2 regions of the Brachybacterium atlanticum genome follow, and region 2 is predicted to be linked to the other one. Evidence: predicted binding sites of a transcription regulator. Region 2 holds the regulator's gene; the other holds the start of a gene.
What was found. Region 2 encodes HspR, which represses chaperone genes until heat shock. Its sites were predicted from a motif close to AAGTTGAGTCNNNNNGACTCAACTT; they were not measured.
Positions count from the first base shown of each region.

Region 1: the regulator HspR is predicted to act here: its motif matches at 13,236-13,260, upstream of dnaK (molecular chaperone DnaK).

Region 1 is NZ_JAKJJW010000025.1:649-15,839, reverse strand. It holds gene L3K22_RS12090 (endonuclease/exonuclease/phosphatase family protein) at 1-159, opposite strand, end outside; gene L3K22_RS12085 (MmcQ/YjbR family DNA-binding protein) at 156-575, opposite strand; gene L3K22_RS16755 (hypothetical protein) at 587-859, opposite strand; gene L3K22_RS16750 (hypothetical protein) at 856-1,353, opposite strand; gene L3K22_RS12075 (IS481 family transposase) at 1,707-2,708, opposite strand; gene L3K22_RS12070 (DJ-1/PfpI family protein) at 2,804-3,139, opposite strand; gene L3K22_RS12065 (excinuclease ABC subunit UvrA) at 3,929-6,607, opposite strand; gene L3K22_RS12060 (alcohol dehydrogenase catalytic domain-containing protein) at 6,833-8,026, shown strand; gene hxlA (3-hexulose-6-phosphate synthase) at 8,292-8,915, opposite strand; gene hxlB (6-phospho-3-hexuloisomerase) at 8,969-9,541, opposite strand; gene L3K22_RS12045 (helix-turn-helix transcriptional regulator) at 9,634-10,485, shown strand; gene nhaA (Na+/H+ antiporter NhaA) at 10,696-12,540, opposite strand; gene dnaK (molecular chaperone DnaK) at 13,329-15,188, shown strand; partial or broken gene L3K22_RS12030 (nucleotide exchange factor GrpE) at 15,188-15,191, shown strand, end outside.
Region 2 is NZ_JAKJJW010000024.1:36,924-52,114, reverse strand. It holds gene L3K22_RS12020 (DnaJ C-terminal domain-containing protein) at 1-682, shown strand, start outside; gene L3K22_RS12015 (heat shock protein transcriptional repressor HspR) at 798-1,238, shown strand; gene L3K22_RS12010 (glycosyltransferase) at 1,329-2,513, opposite strand; gene L3K22_RS12005 (TVP38/TMEM64 family protein) at 2,527-3,318, opposite strand; gene L3K22_RS12000 (glycosyltransferase) at 3,315-4,553, opposite strand; gene L3K22_RS11995 (YbhB/YbcL family Raf kinase inhibitor-like protein) at 4,761-5,267, opposite strand; gene L3K22_RS11990 (carboxylate--amine ligase) at 5,329-6,603, opposite strand; gene L3K22_RS11985 (carboxylate--amine ligase) at 6,690-7,949, opposite strand; gene L3K22_RS11980 (glycoside hydrolase family 13 protein) at 8,082-9,782, opposite strand; gene L3K22_RS11975 (glycoside hydrolase family 13 protein) at 9,856-11,895, opposite strand; gene L3K22_RS11970 (sugar ABC transporter permease) at 11,909-12,811, opposite strand; gene L3K22_RS11965 (ABC transporter permease subunit) at 12,826-14,406, opposite strand; gene L3K22_RS11960 (sugar ABC transporter substrate-binding protein) at 14,540-15,191, opposite strand, start outside.

The DNA.
Region 1 (15,191 bases), on a different contig from region 2:
CGGGACCCCGAGCATCGGGATGAACGACGCGGCGGCGATGAGGTACCCGTGCCAGGTGTGGATCACGGTGACCTGCCGCAGCACGAGCAGCGACGCGGCGCAGAGCACCCCCAGCACCAGCAGCACCCAGCCCGGGCCGCGGACCGCACGACCCGTCATGCCGCCGGTCCGTCGGTCGAGGAGGAGCCGGTGCCGCCCTCCGCGGCGAGGAAGGTCTGCGGATCCACCGGCCGCCGCACCTGCGGCAGCGTCTCGACGACCAGCAGGTAGGAGTCCGTGACGAGCTCGCGCACGAACTCCGCCTCGAGCCCGCCGGGGCTCAGCGTGATCCAGTGCCGCTTGTTCATGTGATAGCCGGGCGTGATCTCCGGATGCGTCGACCGGAGCGCCTCCGCGTCGCGCGGCTCGGCCTTCAGCACCACGATCGGCTCGCCCTTCACCTCGGTGAGCAGCAGGAACATCTTCCCGAGCACCTTCGCGACCTCGGAGCCCGGACCGAAGGGCATCTCGAACGCCGCAGCGGGCAGCTCGAGCGCCCGGGCCCGCACAGTCTCCTGCAGGACGGTCCCGTCCATCGTCTCTTCTCTCATCCCTGCTGCTGGATGATGCCGATCTTCTGCCACACCTTGCGGGCCATGTCCGAGGTGAGCGCCTCGATGCCCTCGACCGCATCCAGCACGTCCCCGTCCGTGGTGTGTTCCGCGAAGAGCGCCGCGCTCTTGCCCACGAGCGAGAGCATCTCCGTGCAGAAGTCGAGATAGCGGGTCAGCTCCGTGCGGTCCAGGTCCAGCCCGCCGTCCGCGCGCGAGCCGCGCTCGAGGCGTTCGGGCACCTTGGTCAGCTGGTGCATGTCGATCACGTGGGCCAGGGAGCGAAGGCGGTGCAGGATCCGCAGCACGCCCGCTCCATCCGCTCGGGGATCCGCATCAGGAAGAACACCGCGATCCCGCCGAAGACGAGGTCGTTGATGATCGTCTCGAGCAGCGGGAGCACGTCCAGCGGGCCCAGCACGTCGCGCTCCGCGAACAGGTCCACCGCCGCGAGCGCGACAGCCCCGCCGAGGAACAGCGCGACCGCGAGCATCGCGAGCCGTGAGAGAAGTCGGGCGAGCCGCACCCGTCGGCGGCTGATGCCGGTGCCGGCGTTGATCTCGTCCACGAGCCCCACCACCTCCCGGCACACCTCCCACAGAGTGCGATCGGGGAAGCGGGTCATGATCCGGTGTTCGAGCGCCGCGGCCGAGCGGCGCACCGCCTGCCCGTCCAGGCGCTGGAAGCGGCTCGAGGAGGGCGGCTCGTCGGAGTGGTCTTCAGGGCGGGGCGCGGGGGCCGACGGGTCGGTGGTCGGAGACATGCAGCGAGGCTAAGGGATCCGACGGGAACGGGAGTGCGTCGACCCCGAGCTCCCCCGGGGACCCCTCGAGCGCGCGCAGGTCCGCGCCGGTACCGTGGGCCTGGGCGACGGCCCGTCGAGGGCGCGCGGCGCCACGGAGGCAGCACTGTCCTGACGACCATCGAGGAGGGGCTGATGCGACAGCGGGGCGGCATGACGGTCTGGGTGCCCCGCTGAGGGGACCATCGGCCGCCAGCGGGCGGCGCAACTCGCACGGTCCTGGATCGGGACGGCCCGGGGATCGGCTCCACAGCCGTGGCCACGGATGTGGAGCCGATCGGGGCCGCACCCCGATGTCAATCGATGCTGATGCTCTAGGTGTAGTTGGCCATGACGTTATCGACGCCGGTATGGAGTCGTGAGGCTGGGGGCTGATCGCTGCAGGCGGTGTGGGGGCGATGGTAGTCGTAGTGGTGGACCCAGATCCTGATCGCGTCTCTCCGCTCGTTCTCGGAGTTGTAGGCGCGGGCGTAGAGGCACTCGTCGGTCATGAGCCGCTGGTAGCGCTCGACCTTCCCGTTGTGCCGGGGCGTGTAGATCCGGGTGCGCTGGTGCCGGCCGATGAACGCCCTGGTTGACCGTCGGAATGCCTTGGCGGTGTAGTTGCTGCCGTTGTCGGTGATCAGACGGGAGATCCGCGTGATGCCGTGCGCGGTGAAGAACGTCCTGGCGCGGTGGAAGAACGCGATGGTCGTTGCGGCGGTCTCGTCCTCGAGTGCTTCGGTGTAGGCCAGGCGGGAGAACCCGTCGATGATCGAGTGGAGGTAGGTGTAACCGATCCGCTGAGAGTGCTTCTTCTTGTCCTGCACGGACCCTCGCCCATGCGCCCACCACCCGCCGCCGTCGCGGAGCTTGCCGATCTTCTTCACGTCCATGTGGACCATGTGCCCGGGATAGCGGGCGATGATCTTCCCTGGTGAGCGGAGGTTCTCTCCGTCCGGGGTGATGTCTCGGATCCGGTTCAATCCGAGCCGGTCCAGCCAGCGAGTCACGGTCCGCACGCAGCAGCGGTACTGGTGAGCGTCGGCGAGTTCGCGGGCGATCCGGCGCGCGGACCACTTCTTCTTCCGGCGCCAGAACTCGATCAGCTCGAGCACCCAGACCGGGAGCCGTGTAGGTCGGTTCGCTGGCGCGCTGGAGTGGTCCTGCAAGCCGAGCTCGCCATGCTCCCGGTAGCGGCCGACCCACTTCGACAGGGTCGAGCGGGCGATGTGGAACTCCGCAGCGACGTGCGCGATTGGCCGACCACGCTCGATCACCTGGGCGACGGCTCGCTGTCTTCCGAGCACGGTCAGCGGGGCATTACGGTGGGTCACGGAACGGGTCTCTTCCTGCGAGATGGACGGCTTCAGCACCACCCATCGTGCCGGTCAGGGGCCCGTTCCTTCATCCCCGGCCAGCGTCCACAACGTCATGACCCGCAACATCTGTCGGCGGCCATGACGTCGCGCACGAATCCGACTGCGTCGGTGTCCACGCGCAGCTGATCGGGGTTGACCGTGCCGCCGGGAAGCAGCAGGGCGTCGTACTCGTCGGCCGAGGCGGACTTCACCAGGGCATCGACCGGGAATGTCCCGGCTTCATCCAGGTCGTTCTCGCGGGCCTTGATCTCGCCCTCGTGCAGCGAGAGCAGCACGGTCGTGGCCCCGGCGTCCTGCAGAGCCTGTCGCGGCTGTTCGAGCTCCACGCGCTCGACGCCGTCCGCGGCCAGGATCGCGATCCGTTTCCCTCGTAATTCGTCTGCCATGTTCTGCTCCGTTCTGTGGGAGGTGACGGCCTGCCCGTGCGGGCGAGCCGCACGCTGTCCGTACCGGGCAACGTGGTTCGGGTGCAGGACGACTCTCGTGCAGTCGCCGTTGCGCTCATCGGAGTGCTGGCAGGTGTTGGCTGCCGATTCTCGGGCCGGATCCTGGGAGACGGTGAAGAAGCTTCGGCCCTGTGGTCGACGATGACCTGCCGCCATCGACGGTTGTCGTTCTTCACCGGGGCCTGGCCGGATGCGAGCGCCGGGCCCGCATTCCAGTTTAGACCTCGTTGGTCAGGGACGGGCCGCACGTGGCCATCTCGTTCTGGACGCCTGGGCGCCGGGACGCCGGGACGCGAAGACGTCGACGACTCCGATGCCGCCGGGGGACCGCGCCGACCGCATCCGGCGATTCGGGCCCGTCCCCGGATCTCCGGTCGGGCACGACGCACGGGATCGGCCGTGGAGTCGTCGACGGCTATGGCGACCTCTTGTCGGCGAGCTCGACGTCATCGTTCACCATCTCGTCCCAGGCCTGGCGGGCCCGCAGGCAGTCCCGGTCGTCGGCGGGAGCTCACAACGTCTCGGCCCCCCGCCGCCGAGTCCGATCTCGAGTCTCGCCGCCGCGAGCCCGCAGGCCATTGCCCGGTCCGTCTGCGGTCGGGCAGTCGCGGAGTGCCTGCTGACCGCGCTGGGAAGGCATGCGCCCGGGCTCCCGATCTGGCGAGGCAGCCTGCTCGTCAGGTGCGCTCTCTGCGCGAGGTCTTCGCCCTCGTCGCAGCCTTCCGACTCTCACATCCGGGAGGTGGCCTCCTGGAGCGCGGCCTCGAGGTACGGTGCCGACGCACCGGCTCCGGACGAGGCGACCTGCGCGGGCGTGCCCGAAGCGACCACCGTGCCGCCATCGTCTCCCGCGCCGGGCCCGAGGTCGATGACGTGGTCGGCCACGGCGACGATGCGCATGTCGAGCTCGACCGCGACGACGGTGTTGCCTGCGTCCACGAGGGTCTGGAGATGCGTCACGAGCCGGTCGGAATCGGCGCTGTGCAGCCCGGACGTCGGCTCGTCCAGGACGTAGAGGGTGTCCCCGCCCTGGGATCGTTGGAGCTCGGAGGCGAGCTTCACCCGCTGCGCCTCACCTCCGGACAACTCGGTGGCCGGCTGTCCGAGACGGAGATATCCGAGGCCGACGTCGACCAGTGCCGCGAGCGACCGCATGATGTCGAACTCGCCGTGGAAGAAGTCGTGGGCCTCCTCGACGCTCATGGCGAGGATCTCCGCGATGTTGCGGCCGCGCCAGGCGATCTCCAACGTGCTGGACTGGTAGCGGGTGCCGTGGCAGTCAGGGCACTCGGTGTAGACCGAGGGGAGGAAGAGCAGCTCCACCATGACGGATCCTTCGCCCTTGCAGGTAGGGCAGCGACCGCCGGTGACGTTGAAGGAGAATCTGCCCGCCTTGTACCCGCGAGCGCGAGCCTCGGGCGTCTCCGCGAACCTTCTCCTCACGTGGTCGAACAGGCCCGTATAGGTGGCGACGTTCGAGCGTGGGGTGCGACCGATGGGCTTCTGGTCGATGCTCACGACGCGGCGCACCCCGGCGACGTCGCCGCGGATCGCTCCCTCGAGCTCGTCGGGCTCGTCCGACAGCAGGAGCTCGTCCCCTTCGGCGGGGGCGGCGTCCTCCGCCTGGTCTGCTCGTCCCTGCCGTTCGCCGAGCAGCGCAGGCAGTGCCTGGCTGACCAGGCTGGACTTGCCTGATCCCGACACTCCGGTGACGGCGGTGAACACCCCGAGCGGGAAGGAGATCGTCACGTCGCGCAGGTTGTTGCGCGTGACGTGCTCGAGCCTCAGCCATCCCTGCGGCTCGCGAGGCGTCCGGCGGGGCAGTCCGCTGCCCCCGAAGACGTAGCCGCGGGTCACGGACTCCTCGACCTCGGCCAGCCCTTCGAAGGGCCCGCTGTAGACGACACGCCCGCCGCGCTCACCCGCGCCGGGCCCGATGTCGACCAGCCAGTCGGCGTGCCGCATCACGTCCACCGAATGCTCCACCACGAACAGGCTGTTGCCCCGGTGCTTGAGCCCGTCGAGGATGCCGAGCAGAGCGCTGACGTCCTGCGGATGGAGACCCGCGGACGGCTCATCGAGCACATAGACCACACCGAACAGCTCAGAGGTCAGCTGGGGCGCGAGTCGCAGTCGCTGCAGCTCGCCGCCGGAGAGGGTGGGGGTGGTGCGGCCCAGGGAGAGGTACCCCAGACCCAGATCGATGATCGGCCGCAGTCTGTTGACGAGCTCCGCGCCCAATCGCGCAGTCGCGGCCAGCTTCTCGACCGAGCGATCAGGCGACATGCGCGCGTCCTCGACCGCCGCGGGTGCGGATCCTCCGGCGTCGATCCGCTGCCCGGCGTCGCGTCGGACAGCCTGGCCACCTGTGCGGCCCGCCGACTCGGCCCCGTCGAGAGCGCCGGTGGCCCGTTCGACCGCCTGGTCGATCAGCGTGGAGAGCTCCGCGAGCGGCAGAGCGGAGAGATCTGCGACGTCGAGACCCTCGAACGTCACGGACAGGGCCTCCGGCTTCAGTCGCTTCCCGTGGCAGGCAGGGCAGGGAGCGACCGAGAGGAACTCCGCCACGCGTCGCTTCATCGACTCGCTCTTGGTGTTCGCGAACGTGTCGAGCACGTACCGACGCGCGCCGACGAAGGTGCCCGAGTAGCTCGGTTCGACGTCCGACGCGGTCGCGGCCCGGGCCTCGGAGAGTGTGAGCCGCGAGTGGACCGGGACGTACGGCGTCTCGTCCGTAAAGAGGATCCAGTCCCGATCCTCCTTCGGCAGATCCTTCCAGGGCACATCGACGTCGTAGCCGAGCGCGACGAGGACATCGCGCAGCTGATGACCGTGCCAGGCCGTCGGCCAGGAGGCGATGGCCCGCTCGCGGATCGTCAGCGACGGGTCCGGCACCATCGTGTCCTCGGTGACCTCGTACACCCGGCCGATGCCGTGGCACTCCGGGCATGCGCCCTGCACCGTGTTGGCGGAGAAGTCCTCGGCATAGAGCATCGGCTGATCTTCGGGGTAGTGGCCGGCCCGGGAGTAGAGCATGCGCACCAGCGAGGAGAGCGTGGTGATGCTGCCCACCGAGGACCGCGCGCTGCGGCCCCCGCGCTGCTGCTGAAGAGCGACGGCCGGCGGCATGCCCGTGATGGAGTCGACGTCCGGGACGCCCGCCTGGTCGATGAGGCGACGGGCGTAGGGAGCGACGGACTCGAGGTAGCGGCGCTGGGACTCCGCGAACAGGGTTCCGAAGGCCAGCGAGGACTTCCCCGAGCCGGAGACGCCGGTGAACACCACCAGCGCGTCGCGGGGCACCGTCAGGTCGATGTCCTGGAGGTTGTGCTCGCGCGCGCCGAGAACCTGCACGTCGGGCTGAACGGGTGAGGAGTCCGACGATGCGGACCTGCGTGCTTCGACCATGCCGGCGAGACTAGCAACGCGTTCCACCGATCGGTCGGTGCATGCCCCAGTCCTCCACGGTCCACCCGCCCGTGGCGCCTATCGCCGCGGCCGCGACGGGCACCTCGGTGAAGGGCGAGGTTCGTTCTGCCCTATGCTCGAAGAGAGCCGAGGTCGCGGGCGACGGGCATCCATAGAACCGTGGCACATCCGCGACCGGGCCATCCCCAACTGGAGGAGAACGTCATGGCAAGCAGCAACCGCGCCGTCGTGTTCCAGAACGTCAAGGACATGCGCGTCGAGTCCCTCGACTTCCCGAAGCTCGAGATGCCGAACGGTAAGAGCGCCCCGCACGGAGTCATCCTCAAGATCGTCGCCACCAACATCTGCGGTTCCGACCTGCACATCTACCGCGGGTCCTTCCCCGTCCCCCAGGGCATGGTCGTGGGCCACGAGATGACCGGAGAAGTCCTCGAGGTCGGCCCCGACGTCGAGTTCCTCTCCGAAGGCGACCTGGTCTCGGTCCCCTTCAACGTCGCCTGCGGCCGATGCCGCAACTGCCGCGCCCGCCACACCGAGGCGTGCGAGACCGTGAACCCCGACGCGGCCTGCGGCGCCTACGGGTTCAACCTGGGCGACTTCCAGGGTGGGCAGGCGGAGTACCTGTTCGTCCCCTACGCCGACTTCCAGCTGCTCCGCTTCCCGGACAAGGACCAGGCCATGGAGAAGATCCGTGACCTCGCCCTGCTCTCGGACATCCTGCCCACCGCGTTCCACGGCCTCATGGAGGCCGGGGCCAAGCCCGGCTCGACCGTCTACATCGCCGGCGCCGGACCCGTCGGTCGCTGCGGCGCCGCAGCAGCCCGGCTCCTGGGCGCTTCCTGCATCATCGTCGGTGACTACCACCAGGACCGGCTGGACCTGGTGAAGAACAACGGCTGCGAGACCATCGACCTCAACCAGGACGTGCCGCTGACCGATCAGATCGAGGCCATCCTCGGCGAACCCATGGTGGACTGCGCCGTCGACTACGTCGGCAACGAAGCCCACGGGATCGGCCGCGAGGCCGAGGACATGAACCCGGCCCACGCCATCAACCAGGTCATGGACGCCACCCGCGCAGGCGGCGCCACCGGCATCGTCGGCATCTACGGCCCCGACCCGCTGGCCTCGTCCAAGGCCGAGCAGGAGGGCACCTTCTCGCTCGACTTCGGCAAGGCGTGGATCAAGTCGCCTCGGATCTCCGGCGGCCAGGCCCCGATCATGCACTACAACCGTGAACTGATGATGTCGATCCTGTGGGACCGCATGCCCTACCTCAGCGACATGCTCAACACCAAGGTCATCAGCCTCGACGAGGCCCCCGACGCCTACGCGAAGTTCGATGCCGGTGTCTCGGAGAAGTTCATCATCGATCCCCACGGCATGATCCCCGCCTGATCCCGGGCCGTCATGCACCCGGCCCGCGATCGTCGCTCCAGCGGCGGTCGCGGGCCGGCTCTGTGCACGGATCCGTCGCCGATCCCGTCCTGGACGATGCCCGGGCGCGGGCACGCCTCGGCACGCCCTGCGGGAGGAGGATCACGTGACGCTCTGCGCCACGCGGGGATCGACTGCGGCATCAGTCCACCGCACCCGGTGGGAGGGGACAGGGTCCGGGCGTGCCGTCTCCTGCCCCCTCACCACGGCATGCGGTGGGCGGTGGTCACCGGATGGCGGAGCGGATGGCGGCGGCCGCGGCGGCGACGTCCGATGCGCTGTAGATGGCGCTGCCCGCGACGGCTACGTCTGCTCCCGCCCGCTGGACGGCCTCGACAGAGTCCGCACTGACGCCGCCGGCGACGGAGAACGGGACCTCGGCGGCCTCGCCGGCGGCGAGCAGGGCGTCGAGGCTGTAGCCGTCCTCCGCCTGCTCGTCGAGGCCGGCGTGCATCTCCACGAACACGGCGCCGAGGGCGACGACCTCTCGGGCCCGTGCGGCCTTGTCGGCCACACCGATCAGATCGACGACGACGCCCTTGCCGTGCTTGGTCGCCGCGGCGACCGCGCCGGCGATCGTGCTGTCACCGGCGACGCCGAGCACGGTGACCAGATCCGCTCCGGCGGAGAAGGCGATGTCAGCTTCCAGCTCGCCGGCATCCATGGTCTTGAGATCGGCGAAGACGGTCTTGTCGGGGTGGGCGGCCTTGACCGCCGTGATCGCCGCGAGGCCCTCGCTCTTGATCAGAGGGGTGCCGAGCTCGAGGATGTCGACGTGGGGTGCGGCCTTCGCGGCGAGGTCGAGGGCGGACTCGGTGGTCAGGGTGTCCATGGCGAACTGCAGTCGCATGTCAGGGTGTCTCTTTCTCGTGGTGGTGTCGATGAGGGAACGGGGAAGAAAGGTCATTCGAGGTTGGCATGACGGGGCCAGAGCGCATCCGCACTCTGTCCGCTCTTCTGCCACAGGACGTCGAAGAGAGCGTCGCCGACGAGGACGAGGAGCTGCTCGAACAGGCTGCCGGCGTACTGGGCCGACTGCTGCTCCGACCGGTCCGTCTTCGTCGCCGCACGGATGACCAGGACAGCGTGGGACAGCTGAGCAAGCGGTGACTCGGGGTCGGTCGTGATCCCGATGACGCGGGCACCGACGGATCGCGCCGTCTCGGCCGCGCTCACCACTCCCGAGGTCGTGCCGGAACCGCTGGCGGTCAGGAGCAGATCGCCCTCTCCGATCGCCGGGGTCGTCGTCTCACCGACGACGTGGACCTGCAGCCCGAGGTGCATGAGGCGCATGGCTGTCATCCGCAGCGCGAGCCCGGAGCGTCCGGCGCCGTGGACGAAGACCCGCCGGGCGTCCGCTGTCAGCTCGACGGCGGCCGCGAGCGCGGGCGCGTCGGGCAGGGCAGCTGTCCCCTCGATCTCGTCGACGATCCGCGTCAGCGAATCCTGGATGCTTCGTTCTTCCATGCCGACCATCCTGGGCCGGTCTGCGGTGGTCCACTGCTGCCCGATGAGCGGGGTGCCCCGTTCGATCGGGTGGGCCTCCCAGGTCGGGCTAGAGTAGCGGAGTGAGCGACCTCCCGACCCCGCTGGAACGTGCCCGCTCCGTGTCGAGGGACCGTGCCCTGACCGAGCAGGCTGATCAACATGCGATCACCCTCGAATCGATCCTTGCCGTGCTCCGCTCCGGCCGACTCGCGGATGCGGCCGCGCGCAGGGAGGCCACGGAGATCGCCTCCTCCGCACTCATCCGTGCTCGTTCGATCCATGAGCAGCAGGAGAGCGTGCTCGAGCCGGTAGCCGAGGCATTCTCGCGCCTGCGCACCGAACTGCGTCCTCTGATCCGCTCCGGGCCGCTGCAGGTCCAGTTCGCAGAGCCTCCTGCGCGAGGACGGGCGCTGCCGGGCCCGGTCGCTCGGGAAGCCCGCGCCATCTCCCGCACAGCAGTGCTCTCGCTCATGGACCGCGCGGACGCTGCACGCGCCCGGATCGGCTGGGACTGCGATGGCCGCAACCTGCTGATGGAGGTCCGTGACGACGGGGGAATCGCGGTGACAGCGCACGACGACACACTGCGTCCGATCGTGGAGCGAGTGGCGGCGCTCGACGGAACCATGGACGTGGAGACGACCCCGGGCTGGGGGACGACGCTGCGGATCGAGATCCCGCTGGACCCACCCAGCGCAGCTCTCACCGTGGAGGGCGCCGAGGAACTCACCGACCGCGAGAAGCAGGTGCTGCGCCTGGTCGCAACCGGGATCTCGAACCAGCGCATCGGCGACCAGCTCGGGATCACGGCCAACACCGTGAAGTACCACGTGGCCAACTTGCTGCGGAAATACGGCGCCCGCACGCGCGCCGAGCTCGCAAGCATCGCTCACTCCCATGATGCGCACTCTCCGAGCGCCCGGACTCGATAGCAGGGCTCGGTCCGGACGTCGGCAGCGGTGTAGGACTCGCTGCGCTGCGAGCCTCATGGCCGTGACCTCGAAGAGCTGATGGCCGGCGGTGAAGGCGATGCCGCACGCCGTCCAGGACCCGCCCGACGCGAAACCGCTGAACGCTCAGCTGTGACTGTTACGCGCCGGCACGGCCCGCGTCCCACCGTGTTCCGGGTTCGCGGATCGGCTTCAGGCCCTCGCCGCCTGGGTGCGGCCCCCGCGACGGCTGGATTCCAGCATCTCGGTCAGTGAGCGCGCGTCATAGCTGCCCACCATCCGACAACCATCGATGAAGAACGTCGGGGTCATCTTGGCGCCGCTCGCCTCCGCGCTCGCGATGTCCCGCTGCACCCTCGCGGCAACCTCGTCGCTGTCGAGATCCTCGATGAACGCCTCGACATCGAGGCCCAGCTCAGCCGCGTAGCCGATGAGATCTTCCCTCTCCAGCGCGTCCTGCCGAGTGAACACGAAGTCGAGCCACGGCCAGAACATCTGCTGCTTCGCGGCCGCCTCGGCGGCCCGTGCGGCGAGGGGGCCGTGAGGATGGTGAGGCAGATGCCGCACGACGTAGCGCAGATCGTCACCGAAGCGTCCGTGCAGGTCTTCCCATGAGCCAGTGGCGTGCGCGCAGTACTCGCACTCGAAGTCCACGAACTCCACGAGGGTGAGCCGGGCGTCCTCCGGTCCGCGGATGTGATCCACCTCGGGGTCCACCGGAGAGTCGAGCGTCATCGGGAGATCCGCCGTCTCCTCTCCCCACCGACGGGCCGCGACCTTGAAGATCAACCAGCCCAGAACAGTGGCGAGCACCATCGCCACGAGCACGCCCAGCGTCGCCTGGCGCCCCAGATCCGAGGAGGAGTCGAAAGCGAGGCTGATGACCAGCAGCGACACGGTGAAACCGATGCCCGAAAGTGCTGCCCCGCCGAACACGCTGCCCATTCCGACCCCCTCCGGCAGTCGGCCTGCGCCCATCCGAACGGCGAGGAGCGTCGCGATCCCGATTCCGAGGAGCTTGCCGAGCACGAGCCCCGCGATGACGCCCCACGTCACAGGCGAGCCCAGCGAGTCGGCCACCACCCCACCGCCCAGGTCGACCCCGGCATTGGCCAGAGCGAAGATCGGCACGACAAGCAACGCCGTGGGGAGACGGAGGTACTCGTGCAACCGCTCGTTGACCGACACGCCCTTGGACAGTCCCCGTCCGACGGCACGCGCCGAGGAAGCGCTCGGGGATTGCCAGAAGTCGCGGAACAGCTGTCGGGCGGCGACCACCTTGTGCCGTTGCGTCGGGTAGGCGGGGATCAGAAGGCCGGCGATCATGCCCGTCAGCGAGGCGTGGATGCCGGAGGACAGAGTCGCCAGCCACAGCACGATGACGATCCCCACGTACGGAGCGGCACTCCACTGCCGGGAACGGCCCAGCAACCACAGGGCGACGAGGCAGCCGAGAGCGACCAGCAGCGGGACGGGTCGGATCTCGTCGCTGTAGAACACCCCGATGATCGTCACCGCAAGGAAGTCGTCGACCACCGTGAGGGTCAGGAGGAAGACGCGCAGCTGCCCGGAAAGCCGGGGGCCGACGATCGCGAGAGCACCGAGCATGAACGCCGTGTCCGTTCCGACGACCGCCCCCCATCCGCGAAGCCCCTCGCCACCGGACGCGCCGACGACCAGGACGTACATCAGCGCGGGCAACGCCACACCCGCGACGCCCGCGATGGCCGCCAGACGGGCGCGACTGCTGTCCCGCAGAGCCCCGTGTGCGAACTCCTGGCGCACCTCGAGACCCACGACGAAGAAGAACACGACCATCAGTCCGTCGTTGATCCAGTGGTGCAGATCCAGATGCAGGCCGAACGGGCCGACGTCGATCCCGACGCTCTGTTGCCACAGCTCGACATAGGAAGAGGACAGCGGCGAGTTCGCCCAGAGGAGAGCGAAGGCTGTGACGACGATGAGCAGGACGGCCGAGCCCGACTCCGTGCGGAGCCTTCCGGCTATTCCGCGCGAGGGCGAGGTTGAGTGGGGCACGGCGGGATTCTGCCTGAGCGTGCTGGCCGACGCCACTGGGTCGGACCGGGTCCGATGCCGCTGCTGTTCGGGTCCGAGGGGGTGGACGGGCGGCCGTGGGAGATCGATCCCCAGATGCGCGCGAGGTGCGTGCGGCTCGTGCGAGAGCTCCCGCGGGAGTTCCCCTCCCACCTCGCCGCAGCGGTCGCGACCGCTCGGCAGGACGGCGTCCCGTGGGGGCCGTGCGGCGCTGTCCGGCGCAGGACGATGTCGACCACGGGACTCGTCCGGGTGTCACCAGCGCAGGGACTGCCGAGGTCAAGCGATCGAAGGCTGAGAACGAGCAGCTGTGCGAGGACCAGGAGACGCTCCGCCCGGTCTCAGTTCTCTGCGCGGCGAGCTCGACCCGCGCAACCAGCGATCCTGGTGTTCGGCGACGTGATGAGAGGCGAGGGCTGGGCGGAGCTGCCGGGCCTGGAGGCGTCGGGCCCGTATCGCAGCCCGCACCGCCATCGATGCCCCGGTCCAGGACAGGCTCCGCGATCCGGTCACGCCAGAGACAGATCGGTGAGATCACTGCCACCTTGTCGAGGACGTATGGATGTGGCCTGCATCACACCCTGTTACACCGGGAATGAACCTGATCGGATCAGAGTTGAGTCGGGTGCACTCAAGAATGGAGCTGCTGAGATTGACATCGTCGATCTCGGGTTCTCTACTTGAGTCCGTACAGCTCAAGTCTTGCCGTCGGCCGCTGGTCGGCAGCGAAGATCCCGTGCGGCGCATCCGTCGCAGAAAGGCAGGCACCCATGTCCCGTGTCGTCGGAATCGATCTCGGCACCACCAACTCCGCCGTCGCCGTCCTCGAGGGCGGCCAGCCCACCGTCATCGCGAACGCCGAGGGCTCCCGCACCACCCCGTCGGTCGTCGCCTTCTCCAAGCAGGGCGAGGTGCTCGTCGGCGAGGTCGCCAAGCGCCAGGCCGTCACCAACGTCGACCGCACCATCTCCTCCGTCAAGCGCCACATGGGCACCGACTGGAGCGCGGAGATCGACGACAAGAAGTACACCCCGCAGGAGATCTCGGCCCGCATCCTCGGCAAGCTCAAGAAGGACGCCGAGTCCTACCTGGGTGAGTCCGTGACCGACGCGGTCATCACCGTCCCGGCCTACTTCTCGGACTCCGAGCGTCAGGCCACCAAGGACGCCGGCACGATCGCGGGTCTGAACGTCCTGCGCATCATCAACGAGCCCACCGCCGCGGCCCTGGCCTACGGCCTCGAGAAGGGCAACGACGACGAGCAGATCCTGGTCTTCGACCTCGGCGGCGGCACCTTCGACGTCTCCCTGCTCGAGGTGAGCAAGGACGAGGAGGGCTCGACCATCCAGGTCCAGGCCACCGCCGGCGACAACCGCCTCGGCGGCGACGACTGGGACCAGAAGATCGTCGACTGGCTGATCTCGCAGGTGAAGAACAAGGAGGGCGTGGACCTGGGCAAGGACCGCATCGCCCTGCAGCGCCTCAAGGAGGCCGCCGAGCAGGCGAAGAAGGAGCTGAGCTCCTCCACCTCCACCACCATCTCCCTGCAGTACCTCTCCATGACCGAGAACGGCCCGCTGCACCTGGACGAGAAGCTGAGCCGCGCGCAGTTCGAGGACATGACCTCCGATCTGCTCGAGCGCACGAAGGCCCCCTTCCACCAGGTCATCAAGGACGCCGGGATCAAGGTCTCCGACATCGACCACGTGGTCCTCGTGGGCGGCTCGACCCGCATGCCCGCGGTGACCGAGGTCGTCAAGGAGCTCACCGGTGGCAAGGAGCCCAACAAGTCGGTGAACCCGGACGAGGTCGTCGCCGTCGGCGCCGCTCTCCAGGCCGCGGTCATCAAGGGCGAGCGCAAGGACGTCCTGCTCATGGACGTCACCCCGCTCTCCCTGGGCATCGAGACCAAGGGCGGCGTGATGACCAAGCTCATCGAGCGCAACGCGGCCATCCCGACCAAGACCTCCGAGGTCTTCTCCACCGCCGAGGACAACCAGCCCTCCGTCGCGATCCAGGTCTTCCAGGGCGAGCGCCAGTTCACCCGGGACAACAAGATGCTCGGCACCTTCGAGCTGACCGGCATCGCCCCGGCCCCGCGCGGCATGCCGCAGATCGAGGTCACCTTCGACATCGACTCCAACGGCATCGTGCACGTGACCGCGAAGGACCGCGGCACCGGCAACGAGCAGTCCATCCAGATCACCGGCGGCTCCGCCCTGTCCGACGAGGACATCGACCGCATGGTGAAGGACGCCGAGGCCCACGCCGCCGAGGACGAGGAGCGCCGCAAGAACGCCGACGCCCGCAACACCCTCGAGCAGCTCGTCTACCAGGGCGAGAAGCTGCTGAAGGACAACGAGGAGAAGATCTCCGACGGCGACAGGACGAAGGCCGAGGACGCCATCAAGGAGGCGAAGGACGAGCTGGCCAAGGAGGACCCCTCCACCGAGGACCTCGAGGCCAAGCGCGACGCGCTGAACGAGGCGCTCCAGGCCGTGGGCACCGCGATCTACTCCCAGGCCCAGGAGGGCGCCGAGGGCGCTGCCGGGGGCACCGAGGCGCCGTCGTCCGATGACGACGACGTGGTCGACGCCGAGATCGTGGACGAGGACGAGGAGAACAAGTGATGA
Region 2 (15,191 bases):
TGCCCCAGGCGGCTACGCCGCAGGCGGCGGAGGCGGCGCGAACCCCGACCTCGACGACCTGCTGAAGATGTTCGGCGGCCAGGCCGGCGGCGGCTTCGGCGGCGGGGGACCGGCCGGCTTCCAGCCCGGCCCCTCCAAGGGCCAGGACATCTCGGCCCGCACGAGGATCAGCTTCCGCGACGCGGCGCTGGGCACCGAGATCCGGCTGACCGTGGACGGGAGGACCGTCACCGCCCGCATCCCCGCGGGCGTCCACGACGGGCAGAAGATCCGCCTGCGCGGCAAGGGCCGGCCCGGCCCCGGCGGCGGCCCGGCAGGAGACCTGCTGCTCACGCTGGACGTCGAGGAGCACCCCGTGTGGAGCGCCGACGGCGCGAACCTGAAGATCACGGTGCCCGTCTCCTTCGACGAGGCCGTGCTGGGCGCCACCGTGTCCGTCCCGCTGCTTGACGGTGGCACCGTGTCGGTGAAGGTCCCCGCGGGCACTCCGTCCGGCCGTACCCTGCGCGTGCGCGGCAAGGGGCTCGTGACCTCCAAGCGCACCGGCGACCTCCACGTCACCGTCCAGGTCGCGGTCCCCTCGCACGTCGAGGGGAAGGCGAAGAAGGCCGTGGAGGACCTCCGCGAGGCGCTCAAGGACGAGGACCCGCGCGCCGGGCTCGCCGCGGCCGCCGCCAGCTGACCGGAGCCGAACGGGCCGGACGGAGGTCTCCGGCCGGTCCGTTCGGAGATCGGCGCCGCCCGCCGCCGCGCCCGTCCCGACGCGTCGATCCCCGCATCCCGGAAGGAGCTCTCCGATGGCCCCCTCGTCCCGTCTCGACGAGCGCGTGCCGGTCTTCGCCATCTCGGTCGCTGCCGAGCTCTCCGGCCTGCACCCCCAGACCCTGCGCCAGTACGACCGGCTCGGCCTGGTCGTCCCGCAGCGCACCCGCGGCCGGGGACGCCGCTACAGCGCGCGCGACGTGATGCGGCTGCGGGAGATCCAGGCGCTGTCCCAGGACCAGGGAGTCAACCTCGCCGGCATCAAGCGGATCCTCGAGCTGCAGGACGAGGTCCAGACCCTCCAGGACCAGCTGCAGCGCGTGCGTGAGACCCTCGAGTCGATGAGCCCCGCGCAGCGCCGCGTGTTCACCGCCGACCGCGACGGGGAGATCAGCGCTCTGCGCCGCGGCGAGCGTCCCCGCCGCAGCTCCGGCAGCGGCGCGCTCGTCGTCTGGCGGCCGGGCCACCGGCGCTGAGCCGCAGGCGCCGAGCCTCCATCGCCTGCACCGAGCGAGCGGCCGACGACGCAGGGCCGAGGCCGGCACCCGCGCCCGGGCGGCCCGGCCTCAGCCGTCCCTCCCGGCAGCAGGCCGGTGCGGCTGCGCCCCGACCTCCTCGTACAGCGCCCCGAGCGTCCGCGCGATCTGCTGGATGTCCACGCTCTCGGCCGCCTCGCGTCCCGCGCGGCGGAGGTCGGTGAGCTCCCCGTCCAGCAGCGCAGCGAGCTTCTCCGCCGCGCGCCCCGGGAAGCCGGGGCCGTCGCCCGCGACCTGGTGCGTGAGCACCCCGTCGGGCATCCCGTCGCGGTAGATCGGGATCGCGCGCACCAGCGCGGGCACCTCGCAGGCCAGCGCCTCCCACAGCACGATCCCCTCGGTCTCCTCCTTGGTGAGGAAGCAGAAGACGTCCGCCCCGCAGTACGCCTCGCGCACCTGCTCCGCCTGCACGTAGCCGGGGAAGAGGGCGTTCGGCGGCGCGGAGGCCAGCGCCCGCTCGACGTCACGGGTGAGCATGGGGGGATCGGTGCGGCCGTACCAGACGAAGGTCACCTCCGGCAGCAGTCTCGCCACCTCCACCCAGTCGAGGATCCCCTTGCGCACCAGCTGCATCCCGACGCTGACCGCCACGCGCGCCTCCGGACCGAGGCCCAGCTGCTCGCGCAGCCGCCGTCGCGCTCCCGGATCGGGGCGGAAGAAGGTCGTGTCCACGCCGTTGGAGAGCACCCGCACCGGGGCGCGCAGGCCGTACTCCGGCCGGGAGATGAGCCCGCGCGAGTACTCGCTCGGGGTGACCACGAGGTCGCCGCGGCGGTACAGGTGCGCGATCCAGCGACGGAACAGCGGCGCGACGCGGTTCGCCCCGGGGAAGGAGTCGCGGAAGTCCTCCTCGGTCGAGTGCGCCCACATCAGCACCGGGCGACGCCACAGCCGCGCCCAGTGCGCGAGCAGCGGCGTGTCCGGGAACGGGGTGTTCAGGTGCACCACGTCGAAGGGGCGCAGGGGGTTGGTGACCACCTCGTGGCCGAGTGCCCGCACGGCCATCTCCTGATGGCGGATCGCGGCGCCGATCCCGGACTCCTTCGCCAGCGAGGCGAGACCGCGCGGCAGCAGCACGCGCAGCGGCTCGTCGCCGCGCACCCCGCGGCGGGGAGGGCGTCCTGGGAGGACGGTGCGGGCGATGCGGTCCAATCGGCGGCCGGCCGCCTCGAGGGGCCGGCGGCGGCGCCTCGCGGCGCGGGAGCTCATGAGCATCGGGGAGTACTCCTCACCAGGGAAGGAAGCGCAGCAGCAGCGCGCTCACGCCGAGGCCGTAGGCGATCAGCGCCCACGGCTTGCACAGCAGGATTATCGCGACGTAGGTGCGCCACGTCATGCGGGTGGTGCCCGCGATGTAGCACAGCAGGTCGTCGGGTGCGACGGGCAGCGCGATCGCGAGCGCGAAGGCGCGGGTGAAGTGCGCGCTGCGCGTCCAGCCCAGGAGCTTCTCCACCGTGCGCGGACGGAACATCCGCTGGATGAGGCCCAGGCCCACGTGCCGCGCGATCAGGAAGTTCAGCAGGGAGCCCGAGCACACGGCGAGGTAGTTCAGCACGGTCCCCTCGACGGCACCGAAGAGCACCGGGCCCGCGATCACCAGCAGGCCGCCGGGGACGATGGGGAAGACGACCGAGGCGGCGGAGACCACGAAGAAGGCGAGCGGACCCCAGGCGCCGAGCGAGTCGATGAAGGCCTGCAGGTTCGTCAGCGAGCGCAGCACCCCCGTGTCGAGCCCCCAGACCACCAGCGCGATGGAGAGGCCGAGGCCGAGCAGCGGGGAGAGCCGGGCGGCGATCCGCAGCGGGTCCCGTCGGATCCCCGCCTCCCGGCCGCCGGTCCCGGAGATCCGGTCGGCGCCGGGCCGGGGCGGGGCGGCCGGGGCCTGCACCGCACCCGGGCGGGAGACGGGTGCGGGGAACGGCCGGCCGGTGAGGTCACGGTCGGCGACGCGGCGTGAAGGGGTCGCCGGGCGCGTCGGTGCGGTGCGGATCGCGGGGATCGTCCCGGTCGTGGTGCTCATGCGGTCACGACCGGGTGCGGGATGATCCGGGCGGGCCTGCGGCGCAGGCTCTGGCGGTACACCTCGAGCACGTGCCGACCGAAGTCCTGCGCCCCGCAGGTGGCCTGCGCGTGCTCACGGGCCGCGGTCGCCATCTCCTCGCGTCGGCGCGGGCCGTCCAGCAGCGTGGACAGGTGGGCGGAGAACTGCTCGGCGTCCTCGTACTGCCAGCCCGTGCGCCCCTCGATGACCACGCTCGCCAGCGACGGGTCGCGGCGGCACAGCAGCGGCAGCCCGGAGGCGAGCGCCTCGATGAAGGTCAGGCCCTGGGTCTCGCTGAGGGAGGCGCTGACGAACAGCTCGCCGATCCGGTACCAGCGCTGCACCTCGGCGGGATCCGCGACGCCCGCGAAGCGGACCCGGTCGGCGATCCCGAGTGCCCGGGAGTGGGCCTCGAGCTCGGGGCGGTAGGGCCCGTCGCCGACGAGCACGAGCACCGTGTCCGCCCGGTCCGCGGCCGCGACCATGTCGAGGACCTCCTCGAGGTTCTTCTCCTTGGCCAGGCGCGAGACGGAGACGAGCACCCGCTGCTCGGGGGCGATGCCGAGCCCGCGGCGCAGCGACCGGACGTCCTCGTGCTCGGCCTCGCTCGCGGCGGGGCGGAAGCGCTCGAGGTCCAGGCCCGTCGGCACGACGTGCACGGGGGAGCGGACCCCGTAGCCGGTGAGGATCCGCTGGACCTTCGCGGTGGGGACCACGACGGCGTCCGTCCCCGCCAGGACCCGGCGGGAGAAGGTCTCCACGACCTTCCTTCCGACGGAGCGGCTGGGGGAGTAGTAGTGCGTGTAGTCCTCGTAGATCGTGTGGTAGGTGTGCACCAGCGGCACGGCGAGGGTGCGGGCGATGCGGCGCGCCCACACGTGGGTCGAGAACTCGCACTGGGAGTGGACGACGTCCGGTCGCCAGCGCAGGATCTCGCGCAGCACGCGGCGGCTGGCGGGCATGCCGATCCGGGCGCGGTCGTAGACCATCGAGGCGGAGACCGAGCCGATGCGGTAGACGCCCTGCTCGCTGCGGGTGCGGATGCCCTGGGACAGCGTCAGCACCCGCACGTCGCAGCCGAGGGCGAGCAGCTCGCGGCGCAGGGTCTGGACCGAGGCGACCACCCCGTTGACCACCGGCTCCCACCAGTCGGTGGTGAGGAGCACTCGCAGGGGACGGGTCGGCTCGGCGTCCTGACGGGGGCTCGGGCGCATCCTGGTCACGTTCACCCCTCGAGGTTCGCACGTGGTCGCGCCGAGCGCCTCCGCCGAGCGGAGGAGAGGGGTCAGACCGTGGTCTGATCCTGCCTCCGACGCCTGGTCGTGCCTGGTCCTCGTGCTCATGCTCCGAGCCTATGACCGGTGCCCAGGGGCCAGAACCGGGCGCGCCCGACGCGTCGCGGAGAGTTTCCCCCTAGTGCGTCAGCCCGTCACCTGGTAGCGGGCCGTGAGCGACGTCGACGCCAGCTGCTGGGTGAAGATCGCGAAGCGCGCCTGGACGTTGGCGGCCCCGTGCTCGACGCCGAGGGTCTCCACCGGCAGGGCGTGGACCGAGAACTGGTAGCGGTGCGGGGCACCGGCGGGCGGCTCCGGCCCGTCGTAGCCGACGTTCCCGAAGTCGTTCACGGCCTGGCGGATCGGCGAGCCGGCGTCCTCGCGGGCCACGCCCTGCGGCAGCGACGCGGCAGTGGCAGGGATGTCCCAGGCGACCCAGTGCCAGAACCCGGAGCCCGTCGGGGCGTCCGGGTCATAGCAGGTGACCGCGAAGGACCGCGTCCCCTCGGGAGCATCGCTCCATGCGAGATCGGGGGAGAGGTTCTGCCCGCCGAGGGCCTCGACGAGCTGCGGCGGGGCGACCTCCGTCCCGTCCGGCGTGGCGGAGGAGTGCAGGCTGAAGGTCTCGTCGGATTCGGTGACGTTCTCGCTCATGCCGGTCAGCCTAGGCAGGGCGCGCGGAGAAGTCGACCGGACCGCGCCGGTCTCCCGCCCCTCAGAAGCCGTCGGCCGAGGGGCGCGGGTAGTGCTGGAGGAACTTCTTGACCTGGTTCATCTTCGCGGCGAGCACGTAGAAGCGGCGCTTCGCTCCCTCGACCCCGTAGGCGAGCGGGTGCACGGTGCGGCGCTTCCCGATCTCCCGCACCCGGGTGCGCAGGTCCGGGTCGATGATGTAGCGGCGCAGCAGCGGCCACGGCACGATCGAGTAGAGGATCTCCTCGCGCGGCACCAGCCGCTCCATCTCGCGCTGCTCGACGAGGTCCGCCACCACGGGCAGCGCGACGTTCGCCCCGGCCGCGGTCATGTAGTAGTTGTTCCGGCCGATGCGGGGGTTGACCTCGAAGAACTTCCCGACCCCGTCGCGGGGATCGATCTTCACGTCGAAGTTGGCGTAGCCGCGGTACCCGGCGTGGTGCAGGAAGCGCACCGACTGCTCGAACACCTCCGGCAGGTCGGTCGTGAACATCGCCGCCGGGTTCCCCAGTGCGCCGGGGGTGTGCTCCTCGAGGAGCACCTGCGCCCCGCCGAGCAGGGTGACCCGGCCCTGGGTGTCGACATAGGCGGTCACCGACAGCATCGAGGTGTCGTCGCCGGGGATCATCTCCTGGACCACGAAGCGGTCCTGATAGCCGGCCTCCGTGAGACGGCCGACGAGGTCGAGCAGCTGGGCGCGGTCCTCGATCTCGAAGACCTTCCGCTTGCCGGGGAAGGAGACGGCGTTGTACGCGGAGGAGCGGGAGGCCTTGGCGACCACGGGCCAGCCGAGGTCCAGCTCCGGCACCTCCGGCGCCGTGCCGCCCTCGAAGTCGAGCACGACGGTGCGCGGGGTGGCCACGCCGATCTCGGAGCACATCTGGGAGAAGGTCGCCTTGTCCGCGACGGCCTCGAGCACGTCGTCGTCCAGCAGCGGCAGGTGGAAGAGCTCGCCGAGCTCGTCCCGGTGCGCGGCCAGCAGCGCGACCAGGAAGTCCGCGTTCGCCAGCAGCACCGGGCGGGTACCGCCGGGGCGGGCGGCCTTGTCGCGGCCCACCTGCAGCAGCGCCGCGACCATGTCCTCCTCGGAGGCGGCCATGCCCAGCTCCACGGTCGTCAGGATCGAGGAGTCCGCGACGGGGCCGGCGACCTTCCGGGTCACGACCGTCGAGGTGATCCCGTACTTCTCGTGGAAGGCGCGGGCCAGGGCGTAGATGCCGATGTCGCCGCCGAGCAGCACCAGGTCCACCTCCGGGGTCGACACGGCGGTGCAGGGGCGGGGCGGGGTGTCGGGCATCAGAGGGGTCCTTGTCGGTCGTGCGCGGTGCGGGAGGGGTGAAGCGGTGGGATCGGGGAGCGGCGGGACGTGCCGGGCCCGGACGCTCAGAAGCCGGTGTCGGTGGGGCGCGGGTACACGGCGCGGTACTTGCGCACGAAGTTCAGGCCGGAGACGACCGAGTAGGCGCGCATCCACAGGCCCTCAGGACGGTACCGGAAGGGGTTGCGCAGCCCGCGCCGCGCCACACCTCGGACGTGCTCGCGCAGGGCGGGATCGCGCACATAGGAGAGCACGAGCCGCAGCGGCAGGATCGTGTAGAGGATCGGCCGGGTGACGCGCACCTGCGCGATGTCCCGGCCGTGCACCCGGTCCTCTACCACGTGCCGCGCCACCGGCTCGCCCGCGGCGGTGACGTAGTAGTTGTTCCGGCCGATGCGGGGGTTGATCTCGAAGAAGCACTCCCGGCCGGTGCGCGGGTCGACCTTCACGTCGAAGTTCGCGAAGCCCACGTAGTCCACATGGTCCAGGAAGCGCTCCGCGGCGGCGGTGAGGCTCGGGAAGTCGCCGGTGACCATTGCGGCGGGCCGGCCGAGCGCCTCGGGGGTGTGCTCGCCCAGCAGCACCTGCGCCGCGCACAGCAGCGTCACCCTCCCGCGGCTGGAGCGGTAGGCGGTGATCGAGCGCTGCGCGGTGTCGTCCCCCTCGATCAGCTCCTGGAACAGGAAGCGCCCGGTGAAGCCGGCCTCGTGCAGGGATCGCACGAGGGCCTGCTGCTCCTCCGCGGACTCGAGGAAGAACACCTTCTTCTTCCCGGGGAAGTCGACGTGGTGGTACTCGGCGGTGTTCGCGGCCTTGCCGACCACGGGATAGGACCATGGCAGCTCCTCGTGCCCGTTCCAGTCCGGCTCCCCGGCCCGGGAGAAGTCGACGATGACGGTGGGGACCGTGTCGATGCCGAGCTCCTCGCAGATCTCCGCGAACTCGGCCTTGTCCGCCAGGCGCGACAGCAGCTGGGCGTCGACCTGCGCGAGCAGGTAGTGCGGCTCCAGATCGGCGCGGAAGCGATCGATCAGCTCGATGAGGGAGTCCGCGTTGGTCAGCAGCAGCGCCGGCCGGCCGGCGGGGCGCTGGGCGGCCAGGTCGATCAGCGCATCGCGCAGGTCCTCGTCGCTCGCGTCGGCGCCGAGGGTGACGAGGTCCGTCGTGACCGTGCGCTCGTTCATCGCCACCGGGGTGCGCACCACGGTGGTGCAGCGCATCCCGTACTGGGCGTGGAAGGCGATGGTGAGGTTCAGGGAGTTCAGGCCGGCGCCGAGGACGACGACGTCGAACCCGGGATCGACCGGGGCGGAGGGCGAGCGCATGAGAGCGATCCTAGCGGGGAGGCGGGCTCCCGCCGCGCAGGGACGGGCCCTGCGCGGCCGGACGTGAGCACCGCGACTCACCGGCGATCCGCCGGCGGCGTCAGTGCTGCTCCTCCCCGGCGCAGCGGCGGCTCAGCGCCGACGCAGCCACACGGCGGCGTCGGCCGGGAGCCGGCCGGGCACGGGCTCGGCGGAGCCGACCAGCACCTCCGCGTCCGCGAGGTCGAGGCCGTCCGGTCCGGCGGGCAGGGGCAGCTCCTGCTCCGAGGTGTTCACCAGCACCACCACCTCGCCGCGCACCAGGCCCAGCAGGCCCTCGGGCAGGTCCTCGAGGAACTCCACCGGGGCGTCCGAGCGGCCCAGCCCGTGCTCCCTGCGCAGCGTGATCGCGGCGCGGTACATCTCCAGCGTCGACCCGGGCACGCCCTCCTGCGCATCCGCCGCCAGCCCCCCGAACTCCTCCGGCTGCGGCAGCCAGCTCTCGCCGGTGGGGGAGAAGCCGTACGCCGGGGCGTCCGCCCGCCAGGGCAGCGGCACGCGGCAGCCGTCGCGGCCGGGCACGCCGGCCCGAAGATGGGCGGGGTCCTCGCGCAGCGCGTCGGGGATCTCCGCGACCTCCGGCAGGCCCAGCTCCTCGCCCTGGTACAGGTAGGCGGCGCCCGGCAGGGACAGCATCAGCAGCGTCGCCGCGCGGGCGCGGGCCAGGCCCAGCGCCGTGTCCGGCGTCTCCTCGCGCCCCAGCCCCTCGCCGAAGCGGTAGCCGGGCGGGAAGCCGTAGCGGGTGGCGTGCCGGATCACGTCGTGGTTGGACAGCACCCAGGTGGTGGGCGCGCCCACGGCATCGGCCAGGGCCAGCGGCTTCTCGATCGCCGCCCGCATCGTCTCCACGCCCCAGGTGGCCTGGAGGAACCCGAAGTTGAAGGACTGGTGCGCCTCCTCGGGGCCGATGTACAGCGGCAGCCGGTGCTCGGGGATCCAGGCCTCCAGCACCATCATCCGCTCGCCCTCATAGGAGTCCAGGATCGGCCGCCACTCGCGGTAGATCTCCAGCACCCCGTCGTTGTCGAAGTAGATCGGCACCTCGCCCTCGGGGATGTCCAGCAGCCCCTCGGCGTTGACGGCGGCGTCCGGCAGCCCCTCGGGCTTGACCATCCCGTGGGCGACGTCCACGCGGAACCCGTCGGCCCCGCGATCCAGCCAGAACCGCAGCACATCCCGGAACAGGGCGTGCACGCGCGGGTTCTGCCAGTTCCAGTCCGGCTGGGAGGTGTCGAAGATGTGCAGGTACCACTGCCCGGGCGTGCCGTCCGCCTCGGTGACGCGGGTCCAGGCCTCGCCGTGGAAGATCGAGGTCCAGTTGTTCGGCGGCAGCTCGCCGTGCTCACCCCGGCCATCGGCGAACACGTACATGTCCCGCTCGGGGGAGCCGGGCCCGGCCGCCAGCGCCTGCTGGAACAGCTCGTGCTCGCTCGAGGAGTGGTTGGGGACGATGTCCACGATCACCTTCAGGCCCATCGCATGGGCGGAGGCGATGAGCTCGTCGGCATCGGCGAGCGAGCCGAAGCGCGGGTCCACGTCGCAGTAGTCGGCCACGTCGTAGCCGCCGTCGCGCTGCGGGGAGGTGTAGAAGGGCGAGAGCCAGAGGGCGTCCACGCCGAGCTCGCGCAGGTAGGGCAGGCGGGAGGTGACGCCGGGCAGGTCGCCCATGCCGTCGCCGTCCGCATCGGCGAAGGAGCGGGGATACACCTGGTAGACCACGGCGTCGCGCCACCATTCGGGGGCGCCGGCCTCCGGCTGCGCGGTCGCGCGGGCAGGCGAGGGGGTGATGGTCATGGTGTCCTTCCGATGGGGGCGGTGCGGGGCGCCGGGCCGACGGGGAGTGCCGGCCCGGAGGATTCGTGGAGTCTCAGACAGAGGTCGGTTCCGTGGCCGGTTCCGTGGTCGGCTCAGCAGCCAGCACGGTGGCGCCGGCCGCGGTGGCCTGCAGGTGCAGCAGCGGTCCGTCCGCGGCGGCGGTGGCGCCGCCGACGGCCGCCAGGGGATGGGCACCGGTCACGCCGGGCAGGGACCGCAGGTCCAAGGTGACGGGATCGTGGGCGTCCCGGGCCAGGTGCACGATGATGTCGCCGTCCGGGTGGGTGCGCACGAGCACAAGGGCGTCGTCCCCGGTGTGCAGCCAGCGCAGGCCGCCGCGGCGCAGGGCCGGGCGCTCGCGGCGCAGGCCCAGCAGGGTGCGGGTGGCCTCCAGCACCTCGGCATCGACCGGAAGATCTGCGTCCCCGGGATCACCCGCCTGCTCGGAGAGGGCGTCGATGGCGGCCCAGGGCATCGGGGTGCGGGCGTGCTCCCCGGTGAGGCCCTCGGCGCCGAGCTCGTCCCCGGCGAAGACGGTGGGCACCCCGGGAAGGGCCGCCAGGGCGGCGACGGAGGTGAGCTGGCGGCCGCGCTCGCCGACCACGGTGCGGGTGCGGGGCGTGTCGTGGCTGGAGAGCTGGTTCTGGGAGTGGAGGCGGGAGGGCCAGGGCATCTGCGCGTTGTAGTCGCGCAGGCTGCGGGAGACGGCACCGCCGGGCAGCCGCGGCGTCGTCATGGGCAGTCCCAGCCAGTTCAGGGCGCTGCCGGGCTCGGCCAGCCAGGCCCACAGGGGCCGGGTGAAGCCGGTGTAGTTCATGGTGCCGTGCCAGCCGTCGCCGTCCAGGTCCCCGGTGGCGTCGTGGCCGTGCTCGGCGACCAGCCAGGTGTCCCGGCCGGTGCGGGCGCGGACCCGGCGCAGGGTGCCACGCATCTCGCGGGCCACCTCGCGGGTGAGGTCCACCGCACCGTGGCGGCCGGTCATGTTGGCCACGTCGATGCGCCAGCCGTCGGCGAGCACGGGCTCGTCGAGGAATCGCGCGGTCACGGAGCCCTCGCCGCGCGTGAGGCGGGCGCGCAGGGCGGCGCTGCGCTGGTCGAGCTTGGGCAGGCTCGGCACGTCCAGCCAGCTCACGTAGCGGTCCGGGTGCTCGGTGAACAGGTAGTACCCGGCCTCTTCGCTCCCGGCATCGGCCTGGGCGGCGCGGAACCACTCGTGGGTGTCCCCGGTGTGGTTGGTGGTCAGGTCCAGCACCAGGCGCATACCGCGCGCGTGCAGCGCCTTCGAGAGCCGCACCAGGGCCTCCTCGCCGCCGAGCAGCGGATCGACCGCCTCGAAGGTGGAGGCGTCGTAGCGGTGCACGGAGCCGGCGGGGAAGATCGGGGTGAGGTAGACGGTGTCAGCGCCGAGGGAGGCGATGTGGTCCAGGCGCTCGATGATCCCGTCGAGGTCGCCGCCGTAGTACTGGGCGCCGGTGAGGTCGCCGCGCACGGCGGGCTCCTCGTCCCAGCGCATCGGCACCGCCCAGGCGGGCAGGTCCTCCGGGACGGGGCGGCCCTCGGCGTCCTCGGGGATGCGGGAGCTGCGGGCGAAGCGGTCGGGGAAGACCTGGTAGACGATCGCGTCGTCCACCCAGTCCGGGGCCGGCTCGTGCGCGACCAGGCGGAAGTCGGTGGCGTCGGAGACGTCCCAGGGCACCAGGCCGGCGGCGGTGAGCCAGGCGTAGGTGGGGACCGGGGCGCCGGAGGCGGTGCGGGCACCGGGCTCGGCGAGCACGGCGACGCGGTAGGGCACGACCGGGTTCGCGACGGTCAGGGTCGCTTCCCACCAGGTGCCGGTGCCGTCGGACGCGGAACGCGGGGTGAGGTCCCCGGTGAGGATCTCCCCGTCCACCACGGACCGCAGGGCCAGGGTGCGGGCCGGATAGGCGGCGGGCACCCAGACCCGCAGCGTGGCCTCCTGGCCGAGGCCCGCCCGCGGACCCGGCACGAAGGACGGGCCGGAGTCGTGGTGGGGCTGCTCGGTCAGGGGCACGCCGCTGGGCTCGATCGCGGGATCGACCGGCTGCGGGGCGGGGGAGGGGAGATCGCTCATCGGGAGGGTCCGTTCAGCCCTTCACGGCGCCGGCGGTGGAGCCGCCGACGATGTAGCGCTGCAGGAACTGGTACAGGATGATCACCGGCACCATGATCATCACCGAGCCGGCGGCGAAGACGCCCAGGTTGTTGGAGCGGTCGCCCTCGAGCATCCCGTACAGGCCCACGGCCAGGGTCTTGGTGTCGTTGCTGGTCAGGAAGATCGAGCCCAGCAGGAACTCGGAGAGCACACCCACCAGGGCCAGCAGGATGGTGGTGGCCAGGATCGGGGTGAGGGTGGGCAGCAGGATCTTGGTGAACACCTGCCAGTGGGAGCAGCCGTCGATGATGGCGGCCTCGTCCAGCTCCTTGGGCACGGTGTCGAAGAAGCCCTTGATCAGCCACACCTGGCCGAGCGAGCCGCCCAGCAGCACGATGATGTAGCCCGGCAGCGAGTCCAGACCCAGGAAGGGGATCGCCTTGCCCAGCCCGGAGACCATCGAGTAGACCGCGATCATCGCCAGGAACGCCGGGAACATCATCACCAGCAGCAGCGAGAGCAGGCCGATGCGGCGACCGGCGAATCGCAGGCGGCTGAAGGCGTAGGCGGCCAGGGTGGAGAGGAACACCTGCACCAGGGCGACGGTGCCGCACACGATGATCGTGTTCACGTACCAGCGCAGGAAGGGCCCGCGATCGCCCGCGATCAGGGACTCGTAGTGCACCAGGGAGAAGGCCTTGGGGATCAGGCCGGAGCTGGAGACGGTGCCCAGCGGGTTCACCGAGGCGGAGATGATGAACAGGATGGGGAACACCGCGAAGGCGACGGCGAGGATGCCGACGACGTGGCGCCACCCGACCTCGGCCATCCAGCGGCCGAAGGGCATCCGCCGCTGCGCGGTGACGGAGGTCTGCTGCGAAGTCTGCGTGCTCATGATCGGGCCGCCTCTCAGTTGACGTCTTCGAGGACGCTGGTGAACCGGAACTGGATCGCCGCGAGCACGCCGGTCAGCGCGAACAGGGCGACGGAGACGGCGGAGGCGAAGCCGAAGTCGGCCCCCGAGCCGCCGAAGGCGATGCGGTAGATCATCGAGATCAGGATGTCGGTGCCGCCGCGGGTGTACTCGCCCGGCAGGAACGGACCGCCCTCGGTGAGCAGCTCGATCGCGTTGAAGTTGTTGAAGTTGAAGGCGAAGGACGCCACCAGCAGCGGGGCCACGGCCACCAGCAGCAGCGGGGTCACCACCTTCACCGTGGTCTGGAAGCGGCTGGCGCCGTCGATGCGGGCCGCCTCCATCACGTCACCGGGGATCGCCTGCAGGGCGCCGGTGGAGACGATGAACATGTAGGGGAAGCCCATCCACAGGTTCGTCAGCAGGACCGCGACCTTGGCCATCGTCGGATCGCCCAGCCAGTTCACGTTGATGCCGAGGGTGGTGTTGATCAGGCCGAAATCCTGGTTGTAGAAGTTCGACCACACCAGCAGGGCGATGAAGCCCGGCACTGCGTAGGGCATCAGTAGGATCGAGCGGTACAGGCGGCGGCCCTTCAGCCGCTCGTCGTTGAGGATCAGCGCCAGGGCGAAGCCGACCACGAAGGTCAGCGCCACCGAGCCGAGGGCGAAGACCAGGGTCCAGACGAAGGCGGCGAGGAACTGGCGGGCGATGTTGGAGTCGGTGAACAGGCGCTGGTAGTTGGACCAGCCCACGTTCTGCAGCCAGGACTGGCTGAAGGCGCGCTCGCCGTTCTCGTTCACGAAGTACTCGGAGTCGCCCACGGTGCCGACCGCGTAGACCGCGCCCGTCTGGGTGTCGGTGATGGTGTCGGCGGCCTCGTCGTAGGTCAGCAGGGTGGTGCCCACGTAGGCCTGATTGGCGCCCTGCACCCGCACCGCGGAGTTCTCGTCGACGGGGACGGCGACCTCCTGCAGCGCGTTGTAGGCGTCGTTGACCTCGCGCGCCTCGAGGATCGTGTAGCCGGAGGCCTCGGTGACGTAGTTGTTCTCGACGGTGACGTCGGCGGCGGGCACCTGGGCCAGCTCGGTCTCCTCGTCGCCGGAGTAGACGACGCCGGTGGCGGGGTCCACCAGGAACAGGGTGAAGGGGCCCTCGACGGGGTCGCCCTGGGTGGCGACCGACATGTTGTACCAGGTGGAGTCGTCGGTCTGGACCACCGAATTGGCGATGATCGAGTTGACCGCCTGCTCCTTGGTGCCGCGGGTGCCGTCGCCGTAGTTGGTGAAGGAGTAGCCCACCGTGAGGATGATCGGGGTGATCAGGAAGACCGCGAGGAAGAAGGTGCCGGGGAAGAGGTACTTCCCGGGGATGAAGCGCTTCGTGGAGTAGATGACGAAGATCGCGATCGCGGCCAGGACCATCACGGCCAGCCACAGCCACTGCTGCTGCTGGATCATCAGCGGCACGGTGAAGGCGGTGACGGCGAGGACGGCGCCGAGGACGATGATGCGCACCAGGACCGCGGGGATCGAGGTGCTGCGCTCGCGGTGCACGGGCGGCAGGGGGCTGGACATGGCGACGGTGCCTTTCACGGGGTGGCGGGTGTGACCGGGCAGGTCGGTCGGACGGGGTGCGACGCCGTGATGTCGCACCCCGTCCGGGGGAGCCGGGGGAGCGGGCGTGCTGCCCGCTCCATGGCGGAGAGGGTCAGCCGATCTGGCTGGAGATCTGCTCGCCGGCGGAGGTCATGGTCGACTCGGCGTCCGCGCCGCCGACCAGGTTGGCCTCGGCCTGACCGAGCGGTTCCCAGATGGCGGCCATCTCGGGGATGGCGGGCATCGGGGAGGCGTCCCCGGCGTACTCGGCGATCTTCACGATCTCGGGGTAGTCGGCCGAGAGCTTCTCCTGCAGCTCGAGGTTCACCGGGGGCAGCTCGTTGCCGGCGAACATCGCCTCGGCGATGTCGGGGGAGGAGACCACGTCGGTGGCGAACTGCTGGGCGAAGCCCTGGTTGGCGCCGCTGGAGGCGACGAAGAAGGCGTTGACGCCGGCGAAGGGGACCGCCGGGTCCATGCCCTCGAAGCCGGGGACCTGGCTCATGGTGAAGTCGACCTCCGCGGTGCGGATGTCGGCCAGCGCCCAGGGGCCCGAGATCAGGTAGGCGGCGTTGCCGTCGGTGAACAGCGAGATCGCGTTGTCGTTGCTGATGGAGGTCTTCAGCACGCCCTGCTCGCCGAGCTCGATGATCTTCTCGGCCGCGGAGATCGAGCCCTCCTGGCCCACGCCCACGTCGGAGGGGTCGAGGTTGCCCTCGGAGTCCTCGCCGAAGAGGTAGCCGCCGCCGGAGGTGTAGAAGGGC